DNA from 3 places in the Nocardiopsis sp. iso_186 genome. Region 3 is predicted to be linked to each of the others. Evidence: predicted binding sites of a transcription regulator. Region 3 holds the regulator's gene; each other region holds the start of a gene.

Region 1 (6,376 bases), 2.3 Mb from region 3:
TTGGGCAGGACCTCGTCGAGGTCGTAGGAGACCTCGCAGGGCCAGCCGGCGACCGAAACCGGCAGGAGGGTGGGCGGGGCCACCAGCGTGACGTGGGCGCCGAGGGTGCGCAGCAGCAGCACGTTGGAGCGGGCGACCCTGCTGTGCAGGATGTCGCCGACGATGGCCACGCGCAGGCCGTCGAGGCGTCCCATGCGCTCACGCATCGTGTAGGCGTCCAGCAGCGCCTGGGTGGGGTGTTCGTGGGTACCGTCGCCGGCGTTGAGGACGGCACCGTCCACCCAGTTGGACAGTCTCCGTGCCGCGCCGGAGGCGCCGTGCCGGATGACCACGCCGTCGGCGCCCATCGCCTGCAGGGTGAGCGCGGTGTCCTTGAGGCTCTCGCCCTTGGAGACGCTGGAACCCTTGGCGGAGAAATTGATGACGTCGGCCGACATGCGCTTGGCCGCGGCTTCGAAGGAGATACGGGTTCGGGTGGAGTCCTCGTAGAAGAGGTTGACCACCGTTCGGCCACGCAGGGTAGGCAGCTTCTTCACCGAGCGTCCGCCGACCTGGGCGAGCTCTTTGGCGGTGTCAAGGACCAGGGTTGCTTCGTCGAGGCTGAGGTCGCCGGCGGAGAGCAGGTGTCTCATCGGTTGTCGCCCTCCGCGTGGGTGCTCTGCACGGTGGTGTCGCCGGCGTGGCCGGCACGGCGTTTGGCCGGACCGATGAGCACCGCGTCGCGCCCGTCGATCTCCTTCAGCAGCACGGTGACGCTCTCGCGCACGGAAGTGGGGAGGTTCTTGCCCACGTAGTCGGCGCGGATGGGCAGTTCACGATGGCCGCGGTCCACCAGGGTGGCCAACTGGACGGCGCGGGGCCGCCCGAGGTCGCCCAGAGCGTCCAGGGCCGCGCGCACGGTGCGGCCGGAGAACAGGACGTCGTCGACGAGGACGACGGTGCGGCCGTCGATGCCCTCCGGGGGAATCTCGGTGCGGCCGAGTGCACGGGCCGGTGCCAGGCGCAGGTCGTCGCGGTACATGGTGATGTCGAGGGAGCCCCAGGGGACCGGGCGGTCCTCGACACGTTCGATGCGCTCGGCGAGACGCTGGGCGAGCGGGACTCCACCGCTGGGAATGCCCAGCAGGGTGACGTCGGCCCCGCCCTTGGTGCGCTCCAGCACCTCGTGGGCGATCCGGGTCAGCGCCCGGTCGATCTCGGGGCCTTCGAGGACGGCTCTGGATTCATCGCCATCATCAGCATGTTTTTGGGCATGCATGAGATGACCTCCTTCCCTGCCTCACAGAACAGGTCGTTAAAGGACGTCGGACGGCCATCACGCTATCAGCGCGGCCCCCGGCGACCGGGGGAGGCCTGGGACGCAAGGACCGGGGGCTGACAAAAATATGACACTCATCACTAGACTGGATCTTGATTTCCAACGCGCACAACTGGAGGGGACGGGGACGATTGGAGGTGGCCACCTGGACCTCCGTCCCGGAAAGCCTTGTGCGGACAGGCTTTCGATCAATGATCCGGAACCGATGTGTCCTATTTCAGTGAGGTATGAGAGACCTCTCACTTACGCACAGTTTGGACACTTAATCGTCGCGTTTTCACCCAACGGCTTGACCTGGCGACCGGACCGCCTTACCGTCACTGTCCGTAACCATTCTGGGGGGCACGGTCGCGCGACGTCCGTACGAAACCGCACACAAGCGGCTTAACGGGCCTAGCGCGATGACCGAACGAACTCGCTCGCCGAGTCCGCTGCCCGCACCAGCCACCTTCACGGCCGGGGAGCACTGAAGAAGATGCCATCCGAATACGCAAAGTCTCTGGGCGCGCGATTGCGCGCCATCCGCACCCAGCAGGGCTTGTCCCTGCACGGGGTCGAGGAGAAGTCGCACGGGCGGTGGAAGGCCGTCGTGGTCGGTTCCTACGAGCGCGGCGACCGCGCCGTTACCGTGCAGAAGCTGGCCGAGCTGGCTGACTTCTACGGTGTGCCGATGTCGGAGCTGCTCCCGGGCGGGGCCGCGCCGTCGCCGCTGGCCCCGACGCCCAAGCTGGTCATCGACCTGGAGCGCATGCAGCAACTGCCCCAGGACAAGGCCGGGCCGCTCGCCCGCTACGTCGCCACCATCCAGAGCCAGCGGGGCGACTACAACGGACGCGTGCTGTCCATCCGCCAGGAGGACCTGCGCTCGCTGGCCGTGATCTACGACCGCTCGCCGGGCGACCTCACCGAGGAGCTCATCAACTGGGGCGTGCTCGACCCCGAGGCCCGCCGCGCGGTGGACGCCTTCTAGAGTCCTCCGGGCGACGCGTCGCCCGGCAACGGCTTCTTCTTCACCTGTGGCCGCGCCCCTCCCAGCAAGGCGCGGCCCCCGGGCGCGCGTTTTGCACGCCCGCTTCCCCTCGTCCCCAGGGGAAACAACGGATCCATGACAGCGGTGGCCGCCATCAACGGCCGCCGCTGTGCTGTCGGGACGCTGCGTCAACCTACCCCGTGCGGCGCAGCGGGCCGCACCCCAACAGGGACTCCACCACCGCCAGGAAGGCGCGGGCGTCGTTCAACAGGACATCCGCCTGCTCCGCGGTGACCGCGGGCCCCAGGCCGGCCTCGGCAGCCGCCCTCTTGGCCGCACCGGCGGCGAAGTACAGCGCCCACTCGTGGAGCTCGGGTGCTGCTGCGGGCAGCAACTCCCACGCACTGCGCGGGCCGCGTGCCCGTCCCTGCTTGGCCCCGGGATCAGCACGCTGGGCCAATACGGCGGCGGCGGTGCGCAGCGCGGCGAGATGAGCGTTGACATAGCGCAGGGCCGGGGTCGGGGCGTCCGCGGATTCGGTGAGATAGCCGCGCGCGGAGTCCAGGGCGGTCCCCACCCCGGGGACGAGCGTCCTGCGCGGTCGTCGCGCGACGTCGGAGACAGAGAAAATCGCCGGTTGGGACATTGGCGTCACCTCCAGAGGTGGCTGCCTCCTGGACGCGGTGCGGGCAAGGGGCTTGTCCACCCCCGCCCGAGCGCACGCGCCGCGGGCCGCCACGGGGGCAGCGACACGAGGGGAAACACGGCAGCCTGGGCCGAACAGCAGTTCGATCTAGTATTCATTGAACACGCTCGAACAGGCGTTCGTCAACGGTCGGCCCACCTTTCGAGGCCACCAGGACCTAGGATCGCCCCCATGCACCGTAATGCACGAAAAGTCGCCGACCTTCTCACGGACAAGGGCGCCCCCGGCCAGGTGCGGGAACTTCCCGAATCCGCCCGAACAGCGGCGGCCGCCGCAGCGCAATTGGACTGCGAGGTCGGCGCGATCGCCAACAGCCTGGTCTTCTCCGCACTGGACGCGGACGGCGAGCCCTCCCCCGTACTCGTACTGACCAGCGGCGCGCACCGGGTGGACACCGCCAAGGTCTCCGCCCTGATCGGCGGGCACCGGGTGGAACGTGCGACTCCGGATTTCGTACGCACCCATACCGGACAGCCGATCGGCGGGGTCGCACCCCTGGGCCACCCGGCACCGGTACGCACCCTCGTGGACGAATGGCTGGCCAAGTACGACGTGGTGTGGGCCGCGGCCGGACACCCGCACACGGTCTTTCCCACCTCGTTCGACGAACTGGTCCGTCTCACCGGCGGGGACCCCGCCGACATCGGCCAAGATCAGGGCTGATCACGAGGCCAGCCCCTAGGGTGTCGATGTGGAAACCGAAATCGAGATGTGGGAGCTGGCCGGGCCGGCGTTCGTCAACGCGGTCCCCGCGTTGATGGAGATCTACTATGCGGCCATGTCTCCGCCGCCCGACCAGTTGTCCGGGCGCCAGGCGATCATGCGCCAGCATGCCGACTATCCCCGCTTCCATTCGGTCACCGCGGTGACCGGCCGGGGAGAGGCGGTCGGCTTCGCCTACGGCTTCCACGGTGCGCCAGGACAGTGGTGGCACGACGTGGTCAGCGCCGAACTCGGCGGCTCCGACCCCGCTGGCGCCCGCCATTGGCTCGGGGACTCCTTTGAGGTCGCGGAGGTCCACGTCCTGCCGGCCTGGCAGGGCCGCGGCGTGGGCCGGGCCGTACTGCACCGGCTCACCTCCGGGCGCCGAGAGCGCACCGCGGTGTTGTCCACGCACACCGGACCCACCCCCGCCAGAGGGCTGTACTCCTCGTTCGGATTCACCGACGTGCTGGCGGAGTTCTACTTCCCGGGCAGTCCGGGACGCGCTTTCGCGATCATGGCTGCGCCGCTGCCGCTACCACTGCCGGGCGGCGGACCGGGACGAGTCGCTGGTAGATCTCGCGAGTAGCCGTGGACTGGTTGAAGGTGATGAAGTGGATCCCGGGGGCTCCCTCGTCCAACAACCGCTCGCACAAGCGCGTGGCGTGCTCGACGCCCAGCGCGCGCACGGCTTCGGGGTCGTCTGCCACCCGGGCGAACTCCTCGGCCAACCGCGTCGGGAACGGCGCGCCGGAGAGCTGCTCGGAGCGCGCGATGGTGGCGTACTTCGTGACGGGCATGATCTCGGGGATGATCGGCACGTCGCATCCCTTGGCCGCCACCCGGTCGCGCAACCGCAGGTACTCGTCGGCCTCGAAGAACATCTGGGTGATGGCGTAATCGGCGCCGGCCCTGCACTTTCGGACGAAGAAGTCCACGTCGGTGTCGATGTCGGTGGAACGCGGGTGCTTGTGCGGGAAGGCCGCGACGCCCACACAGAAGTCGCCGCTCTCCTTGATGAGGCGCACCAGCTCCTCGGCATAGGTGAGCCCCTCCGGATGGGTGGTCCACTCCCCCAGCGGGTCACCGGGCGGGTCACCGCGCAGCGCCAGCATGTTGGACACCCCCACTCCGGCAAAGCGGCCGATGAGATGACGCAGTTCACGCACCGAGTGGTTGACCGCGGTCATGTGCGCCACCGGAAGCAGAGTGGTGTCGGTGGCCATGCGCTCGGTGATGTTGACGGTGCGGTCACGGGTGCCGCCGCCTGCCCCGTAGGTCACCGACACGAAGTCCGGCCCCAATGCCTCCAACTCACGGATGACCCGCCAGAGTTTGCGCTCGGCCTGGGGCGTTCTCGGGGGGAAGAACTCGAAGGAGAAAGTGGGTTGACCTGCGGCGATCAGCTCGCGGATGTGTCGCGGGCGGGGATTGAGCGCGTGCGAGGCGACCGAACGCGTGGGTGATCCGAGCATGGCCTCCACTGTAGTCCACCTTCGCGGTGGGGTTTAAGTCCCCATAAGGCTTTGGCGACCTTGCCGGCCCTTCGTCTCGTTCCGGGCCGTCGGCACCGGCTCGCCCCGCCCCGGACGGTCAGGACGGCCGGCCGGAACGGGGTGATCGAGCGCACCCGATAGCCTGCCGGTATGAGCTTCTCCCACCTCTCCCCACTCTCGTTCGTGCGCCCGGCGGTGGACGCCGAACTCGAAGCGTTCGTCGAGCGCCGCCGCGCTCTCGTCCTGGGGATCGGTGCGGAACTCCGACCGGTTCTGGACGCCCTGGATGCCATGATCACCGGCGGCAAACGGCTGCGCCCGGCGTTTTGCTACTGGGGTTGGCGCGGGGCCGGCGGCGGGGAGGAGCGCGGGATCCACCAGGCCGCGGCATCCCTGGAACTGCTCCAGGCATGCGCGCTGATCCACGACGACGTCATCGACAACAGCGACACCCGCCGCGGCGCACCGGCGGCGCACCGGCGGCTGACCGAGTTGCACGCGACCTCCGGCTGGGACGGGGACTCCGCCTCCTTCGGCCAGGGCGCAGCGGTATTGCTGGGCGACCTGTGCCTGGCCTGGTGCGAGGACATGTACCAGTCCAGCGCGCTGCCGGCGGCGGCCCTGTCCGCCGGACGCGAGCCGTTCAACCTCATGCGCACCGAAGTGATGGCCGGCCAGTACCTGGACCTGTTGAACCAGGCGAAGGGCTCCGAAACCGTCGAGGACGCACTGCGGGTCATGCGGCACAAGACGGCCAAGTACACCATTGAGCGGCCGATGCACCTGGGCGCGGCCCTCGCCGGACGCGGGCCGGAGCTCGCACCGGTCTACACCGCCTACGCCCTGCCCCTGGGGATCGCCTTCCAACTCCGCGACGACATCCTGGGGGTGTTCGGCGCACCGGAGGAGACCGGCAAACCCACCGGGGACGACCTGCGCGAGGGCAAGCGCACGGTCCTGGTGGCCGAGACCCTGCGCCTGACCTCCCGGACCGACGCCGCAGAGTTTCGCCGTCTCCTGGGCGACCCGAAACTGGGGACCGACGCAGTGGACTGGATGCGCTCGGTGATCACCACCAGTGGTGCCCTCGACGCATGTGAGGAGCGGATCGTCGGCTATGTCGCCGAGGCCAACCGCGCCCTGGAGCACGAGGCCCTGTTCGCGGACGCGCGTCCGGCCCTGGC
Region 2 (6,376 bases), 2.7 Mb from region 3:
GCGATCTCCTCAAGCCGCTGCAACCGCTCGACATAGGCCTCCAGCGAGTCCCTGCGTGCGCCCGGCCGTCCTCCACTGATCGCGTCGGCCGCCTGGGTCAGGACGGCTTCCACCGTGCGGACCTCGACCTCGTTGTGGTGTGCCTCGATGGCGTGCACGACGTCCTCGGACTCACCGTAGCGACGGGCGATCTCGGCTCCGATCAGCGCATGGCTGCCCTCGATCTCATGGGTCAGAGCCTTGCCGATGTCGTGCAATAGCGCGCACCGCTTCATCAAGGCCACGTCCATCCCCAGCTCGGCGGCCATGATCCCTGCCAAGTGGGCGGACTCGACCAGATGCGCGAGGACGTTCTGGCCGTAGGAGGTGCGGTAACGCAACTGGCCGAGCAAAATCACCAGCTCCTGGTGGAGGTCGGTGACACCGACCTCTGCCACTGCGTCCTCACCGGCGCGCACACAGAGCTGGTCCACTTCCGAACGGCTTGTGTCGAAAACCTCCTCGATGCGGTGGGGATGGATTCGGCCGTCCAGGACGAGTTTCTCCAGGGTGAGCCGGCCGACCTCCCGCCGCACCGGATCGAAACACGACAGCAACACCACCCCGGGCGTGTCGTCGATGATCAGGTTGACCCCGGTGACAGCCTCGAAAGCACGGATGTTGCGGCCTTCCCGGCCGATGATCCGCCCTTTCATGTCGTCGGTGGGCAGATGCACCGCCGAGACGACCGACTCACTGGTCTGCTGGCTGGCCAGACGTTGGATGGCCAGGGTGATGACCTTGCGAGCGCGTGCCTCGCCGTTCTTGCGCGCATCCTGTTCGATAGCACGCGCGATCAGCACCGCCTCGCGTTTGGCCTGGTTGCGCACCTCAGCGACCAAGGCTGCCTTGGCGTCGTCCGCGCTCAGCGCAGCCGTCGCCTCCAGGATCGCCAGCCGCTCTTCCTCCATCCGGTCCAGCTCCGCCGCGCGCTGCTCCAGCAGTGCTGCACGCTCGTCTCCTTTGTCCCGGACTGCGAAGAGTCGATTCGCTTCCTCGTCGATGCGGCGCTCGCGCTCGGTCATGCGCTGTTCACGGTGCTCAAGGTCGCTACGTCTGCTGTCCAGGAGCGCCCGTTCCTCAGCCTGCTCGGCGACGGCTCTGCTGCGGATCTGCTCCGCATCCGTGTTCGCCTGTTCGAGGAGGGCGCGTGCCTGGTGACGCCCGATGCGCTTGGAAAGGAGGAATCCGCCGGTCGCCACTCCCAGGAGGAGAACCGTGACGATCGCGCTCAACAACCCGTCTGCACCGTCCATGGCCCCACCCCAAACCGCGTCGCGTCCGTCTGCCGCTCCTGGTTCGCCGTACGACCGGCTGACAAAGCCATCGGGCGGTACGTGCTTCGTTGGATTTAGAGCTACCCGTGGGGCGAGCCGGCTAACTCATCGGCCGCTGTGAGGTTGGGGGCCTGTTGAAGCGAATCGGACGCCGATCGGTCGGAACGGAGACGGACCGATCAGTCGAGATCGGGCTCGGGAAGGTCGATGTCGTAGCCCTCGGCGTCGAGTTCGGCACGGATCACCCGGTAGGCGAGTCCTGCCGGATAGCCCTTGCGCGCGAGCATCCCCATGAGCCTGCGGGTGCGCACCTCGGGTGCCTTGCCCCGGGTGGCGGAGAGCTTGCGGCGCACGAGGCTTCTGGCGGCTGTCTCCTCCTGTTCTGGGGTGAGTTCCTCGACCGCGTCGCGCACCGTTTCCTCATCGACCCCGCGCTGGCGCAGTTCAGCAGCAAGCGCACGGCGGGCCAGTCCCCTGCCGGTGTGCCGGGAGTCCACCCAGGCAGCTGCAAAAGCGGCGTCGTCGATGATCCCGGCCTCGTTGAAACGGCTCAGGACAGCCTCGGCTGCCTCATCCGGGATCTCGCGACGTCGCAGCGCCTGGGCCAGTTGCGATCTGGTGCGTGGCGCCAGGGTGAGCAGACGGAGGCAGATCGCCCGCGCCTTGGTTTCGGGGTCCTCCTCCGGCCGCGCGGACGCGGCCGGAGGAGCCTCGGAGTCCACGTCGTCCGGTCGCGGGTCAGGCATCCGCGGAAGTCGGTTTGGCGGCCTCGGCCGCCCCTGCCGCAACAGGCACCGAAGGAGACGCGGCCTTGGCTTCGGCGGCCGGCTTCTTCACGGCCCGCTTGGGCGGTGTCGGTGCGGCGTCCTTGGCCGCGGCGTCCTTGACGGGCTCGCTGGTTGCGCTGTCGTCGCCGCCGGTGGGCACGCCCAGCTTCTCCTTGATCCGCTTCTCGATCTCGTTGGACATGTCGGCGTTCTCGCGCAGGAAGTTGCGCGCGTTCTCCTTGCCCTGACCGAGCTGAGTGCCTTCGTAGGTGTACCAGGCACCGGACTTGCGCACGATGCCGTTCTCGACCCCGAGGTCGATCAGGCCGCCCTCGCGGGAGACCCCTACGCCGTAGAGGATGTCGAACTCGGCCTGCTTGAAGGGCGGAGCGACCTTGTTCTTGACCACCTTGACCCTGGTGCGGTTGCCGACCGCGTCGGTACCGTCCTTGAGGGTCTCGATGCGGCGCACGTCCAGGCGGACCGAAGAGTAGAACTTCAACGCCCGGCCGCCGGAGGTGGTCTCGGGAGAGCCGAACATCACGCCGACCTTCTCCCGAAGCTGGTTGATGAAGATGGCGGTGGTGTTGGTCTGGTGCAGGGCACCGGCGATCTTGCGCAGTGCCTGCGACATCAGCCGGGCCTGAAGACCGACGTGGCTGTCCCCCATCTCACCCTCGATTTCCGCACGGGGCACGAGCGCGGCCACGGAGTCGATGACGATGATGGACACCGCGCCGGAGCGGATCAGCATGTCCACGATCTCCAGCGCCTGCTCGCCGGTGTCGGGCTGGGACAGGAGGAGGTCGTCGGTGTTCACACCGATCTTCTTGGCGTACACGGGGTCGAGCGCGTGCTCGGCGTTGACGAAGGCCGCGATCCCGCCCAGACGCTGCGCGCTGGCGACGGCGTGCAGGGCGACGGTCGTCTTTCCCGACGACTCGGGACCGTATACCTCCACGATGCGGCCGCGCGGAATCCCTCCGATTCCGAGCGCGACGTCCAGTGCGATCGCCCCGGTGGGGATGGACTCGATCGGCGGTCGCTCATCATCGCCCAAGCGCATGATGGAGCCCTTGCCGAACTGGCGCTCGATCTGAGCGAGTGCGGTTTCAAGAGCTTTGTCTCGATCGGCAGCTGCCACGGCAAACCCCTGTTGGGTCGATGCTTTCTTTTTCATGATGGAGACGACGCTACGCGGAGGCGACGACATTTCGCGCCACCCGCGCGTCTCCTGTGGACGGTCACGGCGCAACCGTCCACCCGGGCCCGGCACTGAGTGCCCCAGGGAGCAGGCGACGCCGCTCCCGTCCCGGATACACCATCACTGTACCCGAACCTCTGTTCGATTTTTGGCTCTAGGCGTGCCGGAGTGTCGAATCGGGCGACCTCAGCGCGCGGCGGCGGGGACGTCGAAGGTGTCGCACACCGCCCGCCACACCTCCTTGGCGCCCATACCGTCGTCGAGCGCGGCACGCACGGTCCGCGACCCCAGGGCCTCGATAACGTAGTCGCTGGCCAGACTGTCGGCATAGGACTCGCCGAACTGCTCGTGCATCCGCTGCCAGAAATGGGAGAGTCTCATCGACACCAGTATCGGCCCACCGCGTCGGACTGTCACACCGACCGCTTCGCAGGGCAGACTGGTCCGATGGACTACACGGTGCGACCGATGGAGGACACCGACCTCGACCGACTGGTCGAGGTGAGCCTGGCCGCCGACGGCCTGTTCGCCCGGGCCGGGCTGGAACTGCCGCCGGACGATCCGCGGCCCATGTTGGCGCACTGCCCACTGGTTTTGGTGGCCGGCCGCCCAGCGGCAGGCCTGGCCGCGCTGACCGAGTTGGACGGGAACGCGCACCTGGAGCAGATCGCGGTACATCCGACACTGGGCCGACGCGGCATCGGGACCGCCCTGCTGACAGCGGCCTGCGCGAAGGCCCGCGCCCAGGGGCACCGCGCGATCACCTTGACCACCTTCGGCGATCTTGCCTGGAACGCCCCCTGGTACGCCCGGAACGGCTTCACCGAGTTTCCCCGTGACTCCTGGGGCCCCGAGCTCGCCGTCCACTGGCTGGCCGAGGAAGCGGCCGGAATCGCCGTGGCCCGCCGAATCGCGATGCGCCGGCTCCTCACCGCTTGAGACACCACCGGACCCTGGGCCTCCGGGCCCGGTGGCGGCCTCGACTACCCCACGGTGGAGGCGAACATCTCTTCCCGCGCCTTCTTCAACGCCGCCAGGATCGCCCCGCGCAGAACCGGGTTCCCCCCCACCTGGCTCACCCGGACCTCTGCGGTGTTGGGACCGATACGCCCGGCCGCCTCGGCCACTCGCGCCGCGAGGTCGTCTCCTCCGACAAGTGGGACGTCGCCCCCCAGAACCACCAGCCCCGGGTCGAGGACGACGCAGACCGCGGTAACCCCACGCGCGATACGTTCGGCGAGCTCCTCCAGGAACAGCCCCTTGCTCCCCGGGTCCGCCCGCGCCAGGCGCACCGCCTCGGTGACCGTGCCGGCGGCGAGGCCGTGCCGGGCCGCCAGTTCCAGGACTTCCCTGGAACCGACGAGCGACTGGAAACCGTGCGCGAGCGAGGGCTTGCCGTAGGCGGTGCGCAGCGACTCGTAGCCGCCGGGCAGCCCGATGTCGTCGGGGAGCGGGGCCCCGGGAACGGGCAGGTAACCGATCTCCCCCGCCCCGCCCGAGCGTCCCCGGTGGATGCGGTCGCCGAGCATGATGGACATGCCCACGCCGCCGGAGCTGTCGAGCCACATGAGGACGAAGTCGGGGATTCCCCGTGCCGCCCCTTCGGCGTGCTCCGCCAATGCCGCGAGGTTCACGTCGTTCTCGATGGCGACCGAGCGCTTGAGATCGGTGCGCAGCGCGTCGAGGACTCCTTCGTGCCAGGAACCCAACTCGAAGGAGAAGCGCATGTCGCCGGTACGCGGGTTGACCACTCCCGGGGTGCCGATGACGCAGGCGGTGAGCCGGCTCAGCGGAACACCGGAGGTCTCCACCAGGCGCATGACCGCGGTGTGGACGAGGGCGACCGGATCGTCGGATTCGGTGGGATCGACGGTGACCTGGGAGACGATTCGGCCGGTGACATCGGCAATGGCTGCGGCGACCTGATGCGGGCCGACGTCGAGAGCGGCCACATAGGCGCTTGAGGGCACCACTGCGTACAGTGCGGCGTTGGGGCCGCGCCCCCCGGCCTGGGCCCCGATCACGTGCACGAGTTCGCGCTCCTCCAGGCGGGAGAGGAGCTGCGAGGCGGTCACTTTGGACAGGCCGGTGGCCTCGCCGAGCTGGGTCCGCGTGAGCGGTCCGGACGACAACAGCAACTCCAGGGCCGCTCGGTCGTTGAGCTGTCGCAACAGCCTCGGAGTCCCCGGGCGTCGAGACATAACCGTAACTCCCCCATCTCTATTTATTAGGAAAGTTTCCTGTTAGTTTAGCGGTCGTCTCACGAAAGGTCACATTCCCAATACCGCCCTTTCTATTTCTCTCCGGGCGGACCGGCGAAAGCCGATTGGGATGGACCGAACACACAGTGCTATCCCAGCACACCCCCGCACCGACGACGAAGCCCGCACAGCGTTCGTAGCCGACCGAGATGTTTTTCGGGGGCCTCATCTTCCGAGGCTCGCCGCACGCGAGGCGACTCGTGAAAGGGAGATTCAAAGTGAAGAAATTCGCATTCGCTAAGGTCGCGGCGACCTCGTCGCTCCTCCTTCTCGCCTCCGCCTGTGGCGGAGGCGGCGGCGAGTCCACCGGCGACGGTGAGGTACCCGCGGAACTGACCGTCTGGATCATGGGCGACTCCCAGCCCACCATCGTCGAGTACTTCGACGAGGCAGAAGGAGCCTGGCAGGAGTCCTACCCCGATAGCGGGATCAACGTCGAGTTCATCGCCTGGCCGGACGTGCAGACCACCCTGACCAACGCGCTGGCCGGCGGTGACAGCCCCGACGTCATCGAGATCGGCAACGACCAGGGCGCCAACTGGGCGTCCCAGGGCGCGCTGGTTGACATCACCGAGGCGGTCAACGGCTGGGACGAGGCCGCGGACCTCGACCAGAACGCCCTGGAGTTCGCGGCCTACGACGGCGCCACCTACGGCATCCCCTGGTATTCCGGGGTGCGCACCCTCTACTACCGCTCCGACTGGCTGCGCGACCTCGGCGTCGAGGCCCCCACGACCTGGGACGAGCTCACCGACGTCGCGGAGAAGATCAACAAGGAGCACGACGTCCCCGGCTTCTGCGCGCCGACCGACTTCACCAACGGTATCG
Region 3 (6,376 bases):
GAGGGAGAGGACTGGTGGGAGGGGCGCACCTGCGTGTGGCAGACCAGCCCCAGCAGCTTCGAGCGTTCCGGCTACGTGTGGGCGATGGTCATGCGCAACGACGACGAGGGCTTGACCAGTGCAGACCAGTGGGCAGCGGACGACTTGGCCCTTTACGCCGAGGACTATCCCACCACTGACGTCCCGGGGCTGGGCGATGGGGCTGTCAGCTGGTACGACACCGATAAAAAGCTGGGATGCGTGGCGGCCTACGTCAGCAATGTCTCGCTGGCCACCTGCTATGACTCCTTCACCAGCGCCGAGGACTCCATTCCCGAGGCCGACGCCGTCGCTTCAGCCGACGAACTCGCCCGTGCCGCGATGACGGCCATCGAGGAGGGCGACTACCGCTGAGCCGACGGCTCCGGCGGTGAGGGACGAATCGTGCCCCGGTGCTCCGACCTTGTCGATGCGCCGGGGCACCGCCTTGTCCGGGGCCGCTGCCTGGTCGGCAGGAGGACGCGCTAAGGGCGGGAATGACGGGCGAGAAAGCCCTCGATCGCCTCGCCGACCTCGGGGGCGAAGGTCCGGTGGGAGTCCAGGACAGGGTCGCCCGGTTCGGTGCCGTACTCGCGGAAGATGTGGTCGGTGGCGGGAATGTTGACCCGCTCGACGTTGGTGAGAGCCTCCGTCAGACGGTCCACCTCCGAGCCTTCGACCTGGCTGTCGGCGGTCCCCCACAGCACCAGCGTCGGGGTCGAGGAGGGGAGGGCGGCGGCCAGTTCTGTCGGGTCCAACCGGTCGATCTCCTGGAGGAACGGCTCGACACCGGGGTAGAAGATCGAGTCCAGCGCCGTGCCCCGGTCGAGGTTGACCTCCTCGCCTGCACGGACGCGCGCGATGGCGTACCGGGTATCGCTCAGCATCTGGTCCACGTCGGTGCCCGCCATGCCCTGGCTCTCGGCCAGTCGAAGCTGTTCGGTCAGTTGCCGGTCCATGACGTCGAGATAGCGCGCTCCTACCGGAGCGGCCAGGATCAGCGCGGCGGGGGCGGGCTCGGTCAGTTCCGGGGCCCGCAGGGCGAACAGGCTGCCCTCGCTGTGACCGAGCACGATCAGTCGCTCCGGGTTGACCTCGGGTTGCGCAGTCAGCTCGGCGTAGGCGTCCGTGACCTCTTGGTCGAAGACGCCCAGGTTGACCTGGGCGCCTTCGGTACGGCTGGCCATGCCGGTCGTACCGGAACCCAGCTTGTCGTAGCGAAGCGAGGCCACTCCGGCATCGGCCAGCGCCGCCGCGAAGTTGCGATTGGTATCGGCGTCCGGCCGTCCCGGGTTGTTGCCGTCGCGGTCGGTGGGGCCGCTGCCGGAGATGATGAGAGCCGCAGGGACGGGGCCGGTGGTGTCATCAGGAACAGCGAACGTCCCGAACAGCGTGTCCGGGCCGCTGCTGAACTCGACCTCGCGTTCGGTCGCTGCGATCTCGTGCTCGTCCGATCCAACGGTGTCCGGGGGCGATGTGCATGCCGCGGTCAGGACGAGAGAGCCGCACACGGCAAAGGAACCGAGTGCGCGAGCGAACGGCGGGCGGGGGGCAGAGGGCATGTTCCTACCGTATTGGGAGCTATGGCGGGGACTGGCACCCGGTCGCGCAGCGAAGCAGAAACGGGCCCGCGATCGGATTGATCACGGGCCCGTGCTAAACCGAGGCGAAGTCGTTACACCTTGCGCAAGACCGCGACGACCTTGCCGAGGATGGTGGCCTCGTCGCCGTTGATCGGCTCGTAGTCGTCGTTGCGGGGAAGGAGCCAGATGTGGTCGTCGTCGCGTTTGAACGTCTTCACCGTGGCCTCGTCGCCAAGTAGAGCGGCAACGATGTCGCCGTTGCTCGCTTCCGGTTGTTGGCGGACAACGACCAGGTCACCATCGGTAATGGCGGCGTCGATCATCGAATCGCCGACCACGGTCAGCATGAAGAGCTTGCCCTCGCCGACGAGTTGCCGGGGCAGGGTCAGGATGTCCTCGACCGCTTCCTCGGCCAGGATCGGCCCGCCCGCGGCGATACGTCCGACGACCGGGACATTGGTCGCCCGGGTCTCAGTTGTGTCCCGTTCGTGGTCGAGTTCGTCCCACGAACGGACTGGCGGCTGGCCGGGAATGCGAATTTCGACCGCCCGTGGGCGATTTTGATCGCGATGAAGGTAGCCCTTGCGTTGCAACACCTTCAGTTGGTGCGCGACACTGGAGGGGCTGGACAGTCCCACTGCATCACCGATCTCTCGGATGGACGGCGGGTAACCGCGTTGTCGCACGTAGCGGTGAATGACGTTCAGAACACTCTGCTGGCGAGCGGTAAGTTTCGGTGCCTCGGCCGGTTCCTTCACGGGGGCCCGCATGGTGTCGCTTCCCGTTTGGGCGGACCGGAGTGCGGAAACGGCCTTCCCTCTCACGTGAGGTTCCTGCGTTCCGTTGTTCTCCTCCGGCACGTCCGGCCTCCTCGGCGGTCGGTGTTCTCGGTGTGGGGCTTTCGGTGCTTGCGTCGGTGCTGTTTCACAAGGTGTATCGCGATGGTGTGACAAGCGCTCATCATCGGTATACAGCGGCGAAACATGTCCAACGTTAGTCTCTGCTCAAGGCAATATCAAACAAACGTTCGAGATGGTGCTGAAAAAATCCCTCGGATGCGGTAGTACTCGAATATCGGTTCCAGCGAACAGATGTTCGAAGGGAAAGGTCATGTCCGGACCCGTCCTACCGTCCGTCCCCCGCCCTGGTCATGCCGTGCTCGTCGGCAGGTCAGGGGCACCCGCCCGCTCCCCCCGGTGCGTGCACGGTGCACATGCGGTACAGGATCAGCCCGGCCCGGACGCATGTGACTGGTCCCGGGTGATTCCGGAATGGCGAGGAGAGTTTGTGAACGGTGAGAGCGGCGCTACCGCGATCGCGGCCCCCCCGGTTTTCTCTAATCTTCCCGACCTCGGGTCGTTTACACCACCTCCGCGAAGAAAAGCGGCTCGCTCCGCACCGCGTCCTTCCGGCTCCCCGCGGCTGACCCGCCGAGGCCGTCTGGTGCTGGTCTCCGCGGCCGGTTCGGTGGCGGCCACCGCTTTCGCCTTCACCGTTCTCGCAGCTGTCGCCCTGGGGGCCTCCAGTGCCGGAGCCTCCACCGAAAGCCTCTTCGGCCTCGCCGAGTCCTCGACGGTCGTCGTCGGCGAAGGCGACACTCTTTGGGACATCGCCCAACGGGTACGTCCTTTCGAGGACCCGCGCCGCACCGTCCAGGACATCGTTGACCTCAACGGTCTTTCCGGCTCCGCGCTGGAGCCCGGCCAGGAGCTCGTGCTCCCCTCCGTTTCCTGACCGCGTCCGCCCCAGGGTGCACACGGTCCAGGCGGGCCCCGCGAAGCTGCGTGCTTTGGGGGTCCGCTTCTCCATGTCGGGGCCTCGGTCGTGGTGCCTGATTGTGGGCGGTGTGTCGATCGCGTTCCCCGCGGGTTGTGGCGACTTGCGTCGATCTGGCACCAGTCGTAAGTTTTGACCACAACATCTAGTACTTGCTTTGCACAAGTTGCCCAATAGCTTGTGCTTTAGTGGGTATCTAATGAGTCCGGGGGGCACGGTCTCCGGCAGTCGTGCACGGCACACAGTCGCCGCATCGCCCGAAAGGGGGGCGGCGTGCGGTCGTGCGACGACCACAAGACGAATAAGCCGAAGGGAGGCGAGCGGGCATGCACTGTCCGTTCTGCCGGCACCCTGACACCAGGGTGATCGACAGCCGTTCGGCCGAGGACGGGGCGGCTATCCGCCGTCGCCGATCCTGTCCGATCTGTGAGCGCCGCTTCACCACCCAGGAGACGGTTCTCCTGATGGTCGCCAAGCGCTCCGGGGTCACCGAGGCGTTCTCGCGCACCAAGATCATCGCCGGTGTGCGCAGGGCCTGCCAGGGGCGTCCCGTCACCGAGGACGCTCTCGCGATCCTCGGTCAACGCGTGGAAGAGGCCGTTCGCGGGCGAGGCGCGGCCGAAGTGCCCGCCCACGAGGTCGGGCTGTCCATCCTGGGGCCGCTGCGCGAGCTCGACGAGGTCGCCTACCTGAGGTTCGCCTCGGTCTACCGCAGCTTCGAGTCCCTTGAAGATTTCGAGAACGAGATCGCCGGCCTGCGAGCGGACCGGGTCGCGTCAGTGGAATGACCGCTCCTGCACCCAGTGGCAGACCGGAGAGCCGTTGGTGCCGCAACGAGTCGCGTCCCACCGGGTACGCGGCCTGTCGAGCGGCGGCGACCGGATGCGGCCGAGCTGAGGGGGGCGTGCCATGACCGGGACGGTGAACACGGAGGACAAGAACAACAGGGGCGAAAACCGTTCCGGTGCGGGGCTGCGGATACGGAGGGTCTTCACCTCGCCCGACGTCCATCCCTACGCAGAGCTCGAATGGGAGCGCCGCGACGTCGTCATGACCAACTGGCGCGACGGCACGGTCAACTTCGAGCAGCGCGGCGTGGAGTTCCCGGCCGCCTGGTCGATGAACGCCGCCCAGATCGTCACCACCAAGTACTTCCGCGGGACCGTCGGTGCTCCCGAGCGCGAGTGGAGCCTCAAGCACCTCGTGGACCGGGTGGTCGGTGTCTATACCGCGACCGGGCGCAGCCACGGCTACTTCGCCACCGACGAGGACGCCGAGATCTTCGACCACGAGCTCAAGTACGCCCTGGTCCACCAGCTGTTCAGTTTCAACTCCCCGGTCTGGTTCAACGTCGGGACCGGCTCCGCCCAGCAGGTCTCGGCGTGCTTCATTCTGGCCGTTGACGACACCATGGAGTCGATCCTCGACTGGTACAAGGAAGAGGGGGTCATCTTCAAGGGCGGGTCCGGCGCCGGGGTCAACCTCTCCCGTATCCGTTCCAGTCGAGAACTGCTCTCCTCCGGCGGAACCGCTTCCGGCCCCGTCTCCTTCATGCGCGGGGCCGACGCCTCGGCAGGAACGATCAAGTCCGGTGGGGCCACACGTCGCGCGGCCAAGATGGTCGTGCTGGACGTGGACCATCCCGATATCGAGGAGTTCGTGCGGGCGAAGGCGCACGAGGAGCACAAGATCCGCGCTCTGCGCGACGCGGGGTTCGACGTCAACCTCGGCGGTGCCGACCTCATCAGCGTCCAGTACCAGAACGCCAACAACTCGGTACGCGTCTCCGACGCCTTCATGCGTGCGGTCGGGACCGGTTCGGACTTCGGGCTCACCTCCCGACTGACCGGAGAGGTCGTCGCGACCGTGGACGCCGGGGGATTGTTCCGCACGATGGCTCGGGCCGCCTGGGAGTGCGCCGACCCGGGGATCCAGTACGACGGCACCATCAACGACTGGCACACTTCGCCCGCGGCCGGGCGGATCAGCGCGAGCAACCCGTGCTCGGAGTACGTCCACCTGGACAACTCCTCGTGCAATCTGGCCTCGGTCAACCTGATGAAGCTGCTGAAGGGCGACGGCGCCTTCGACGTCGAGCGGTTCGAGCGACTCGTCGAGCTGGTCGTCACCGCGATGGACATCTCCATCGCCTTCGCCGATTTCCCCACTGAGAAGATCGGCGCCACCACCCGGGCCTTTCGCCAGTTGGGGGTCGGTTACGCCAACCTCGGCGCCCTGCTAATGGCGACCGGCCACGCCTACGACTCCGACGGCGGCCGGTCCGTCGCAGCCTCGATCACCTCGCTCATGACCGCGACCGCCTACCGTCGCAGCGCCGAGCTCGCCGAGTCGGTCGGCCCCTACGACGGTTACAGCTCCAACGCCGTCGCCCACAAGCGCGTCATGCGCAAGCACGTCGCGGCCAACAAGGCCCTGCGCACCGTCGGTGCGCTGGAGAGGCCCATCCATCGGGCGGCGACCCGTGCCTGGCGGGAGTGCCTGGCAGCGGGAGAGCGCAGTGGCTGGCGCAATGCCCAGGCCAGTCTGCTCGCGCCCACCGGGACCATCGGTTTCATGATGGACTGCGACACCACCGGCATCGAACCGGACTTCTCGCTGGTGAAGTTCAAGAAGCTCGTGGGCGGCGGCTCCATGCAGATCGTCAACCAGGGGGTGCCGCGCGCGCTGCGCAACCTGGGCTACCGGGACGACCAGGTCGAGGCCATCGTCAACCACATCGCCGAACAAGGGCATGTCGTGGGCGCCCCCGGGCTCAAAGCGGAGCACTACCCGGTCTTCGACTGCGCGATGGGCAGGCGTTCCATCGCACCCATGGGGCACGTGACCATGATGGCCGCTGTCCAGCCGTTCCTCTCCGGCGCGGTGTCCAAGACCGTCAACGTCCCCGAGGACGCCACTGTCGAGGATTTCGAGCACCTCTACTTCCAGGGCTGGAAGCTCGGGCTGAAGGCCCTGGCCGTCTACCGGGACAACTGCAA

What was found. Region 3 encodes LexA, which represses DNA repair genes until DNA is damaged. Its sites were predicted from a motif close to TCGAACANNTGTTCGA; they were not measured.
Region 1: the regulator LexA is predicted to act here: its motif matches at 3,065-3,080, upstream of AC0VYP_RS16470 (SAV_6107 family HEPN domain-containing protein).
Region 2: the regulator LexA is predicted to act here: its motif matches at 3,417-3,432, upstream of recA (recombinase RecA).

The regions. Positions count from the first base shown of each region.
Region 1 covers NZ_CM149670.1:3,751,101-3,757,476, forward strand. The annotation lists gene AC0VYP_RS16455 (aspartate carbamoyltransferase catalytic subunit) at 1-632, opposite strand, end outside; gene pyrR (bifunctional pyr operon transcriptional regulator/uracil phosphoribosyltransferase PyrR) at 629-1,258, opposite strand; gene bldD (transcriptional regulator BldD) at 1,794-2,288, shown strand; gene AC0VYP_RS16470 (SAV_6107 family HEPN domain-containing protein) at 2,482-2,934, opposite strand; gene AC0VYP_RS16475 (YbaK/EbsC family protein) at 3,166-3,657, shown strand; gene AC0VYP_RS16480 (GNAT family N-acetyltransferase) at 3,686-4,285, shown strand; gene metF (methylenetetrahydrofolate reductase [NAD(P)H]) at 4,212-5,171, opposite strand; gene AC0VYP_RS16490 (polyprenyl synthetase family protein) at 5,343-6,376, shown strand, end outside.
Region 2 covers NZ_CM149670.1:4,121,834-4,128,209, forward strand. The annotation lists gene rny (ribonuclease Y) at 1-1,295, opposite strand, end outside; gene recX (recombination regulator RecX) at 1,496-2,062, opposite strand; gene recA (recombinase RecA) at 2,055-3,227, opposite strand; gene AC0VYP_RS18135 (DUF3046 domain-containing protein) at 3,474-3,668, opposite strand; gene AC0VYP_RS18140 (GNAT family N-acetyltransferase) at 3,735-4,226, shown strand; gene AC0VYP_RS18145 (ROK family transcriptional regulator) at 4,271-5,488, opposite strand; gene AC0VYP_RS18150 (extracellular solute-binding protein) at 5,767-6,376, shown strand, end outside.
Region 3 covers NZ_CM149670.1:1,443,978-1,450,353, forward strand. The annotation lists gene AC0VYP_RS06540 (hypothetical protein) at 1-393, shown strand, start outside; gene AC0VYP_RS06545 (alpha/beta hydrolase family protein) at 504-1,580, opposite strand; gene lexA (transcriptional repressor LexA) at 1,694-2,461, opposite strand; gene AC0VYP_RS06555 (LysM peptidoglycan-binding domain-containing protein) at 3,045-3,335, shown strand; gene nrdR (transcriptional regulator NrdR) at 3,704-4,165, shown strand; gene AC0VYP_RS06565 (vitamin B12-dependent ribonucleotide reductase) at 4,287-6,376, shown strand, end outside.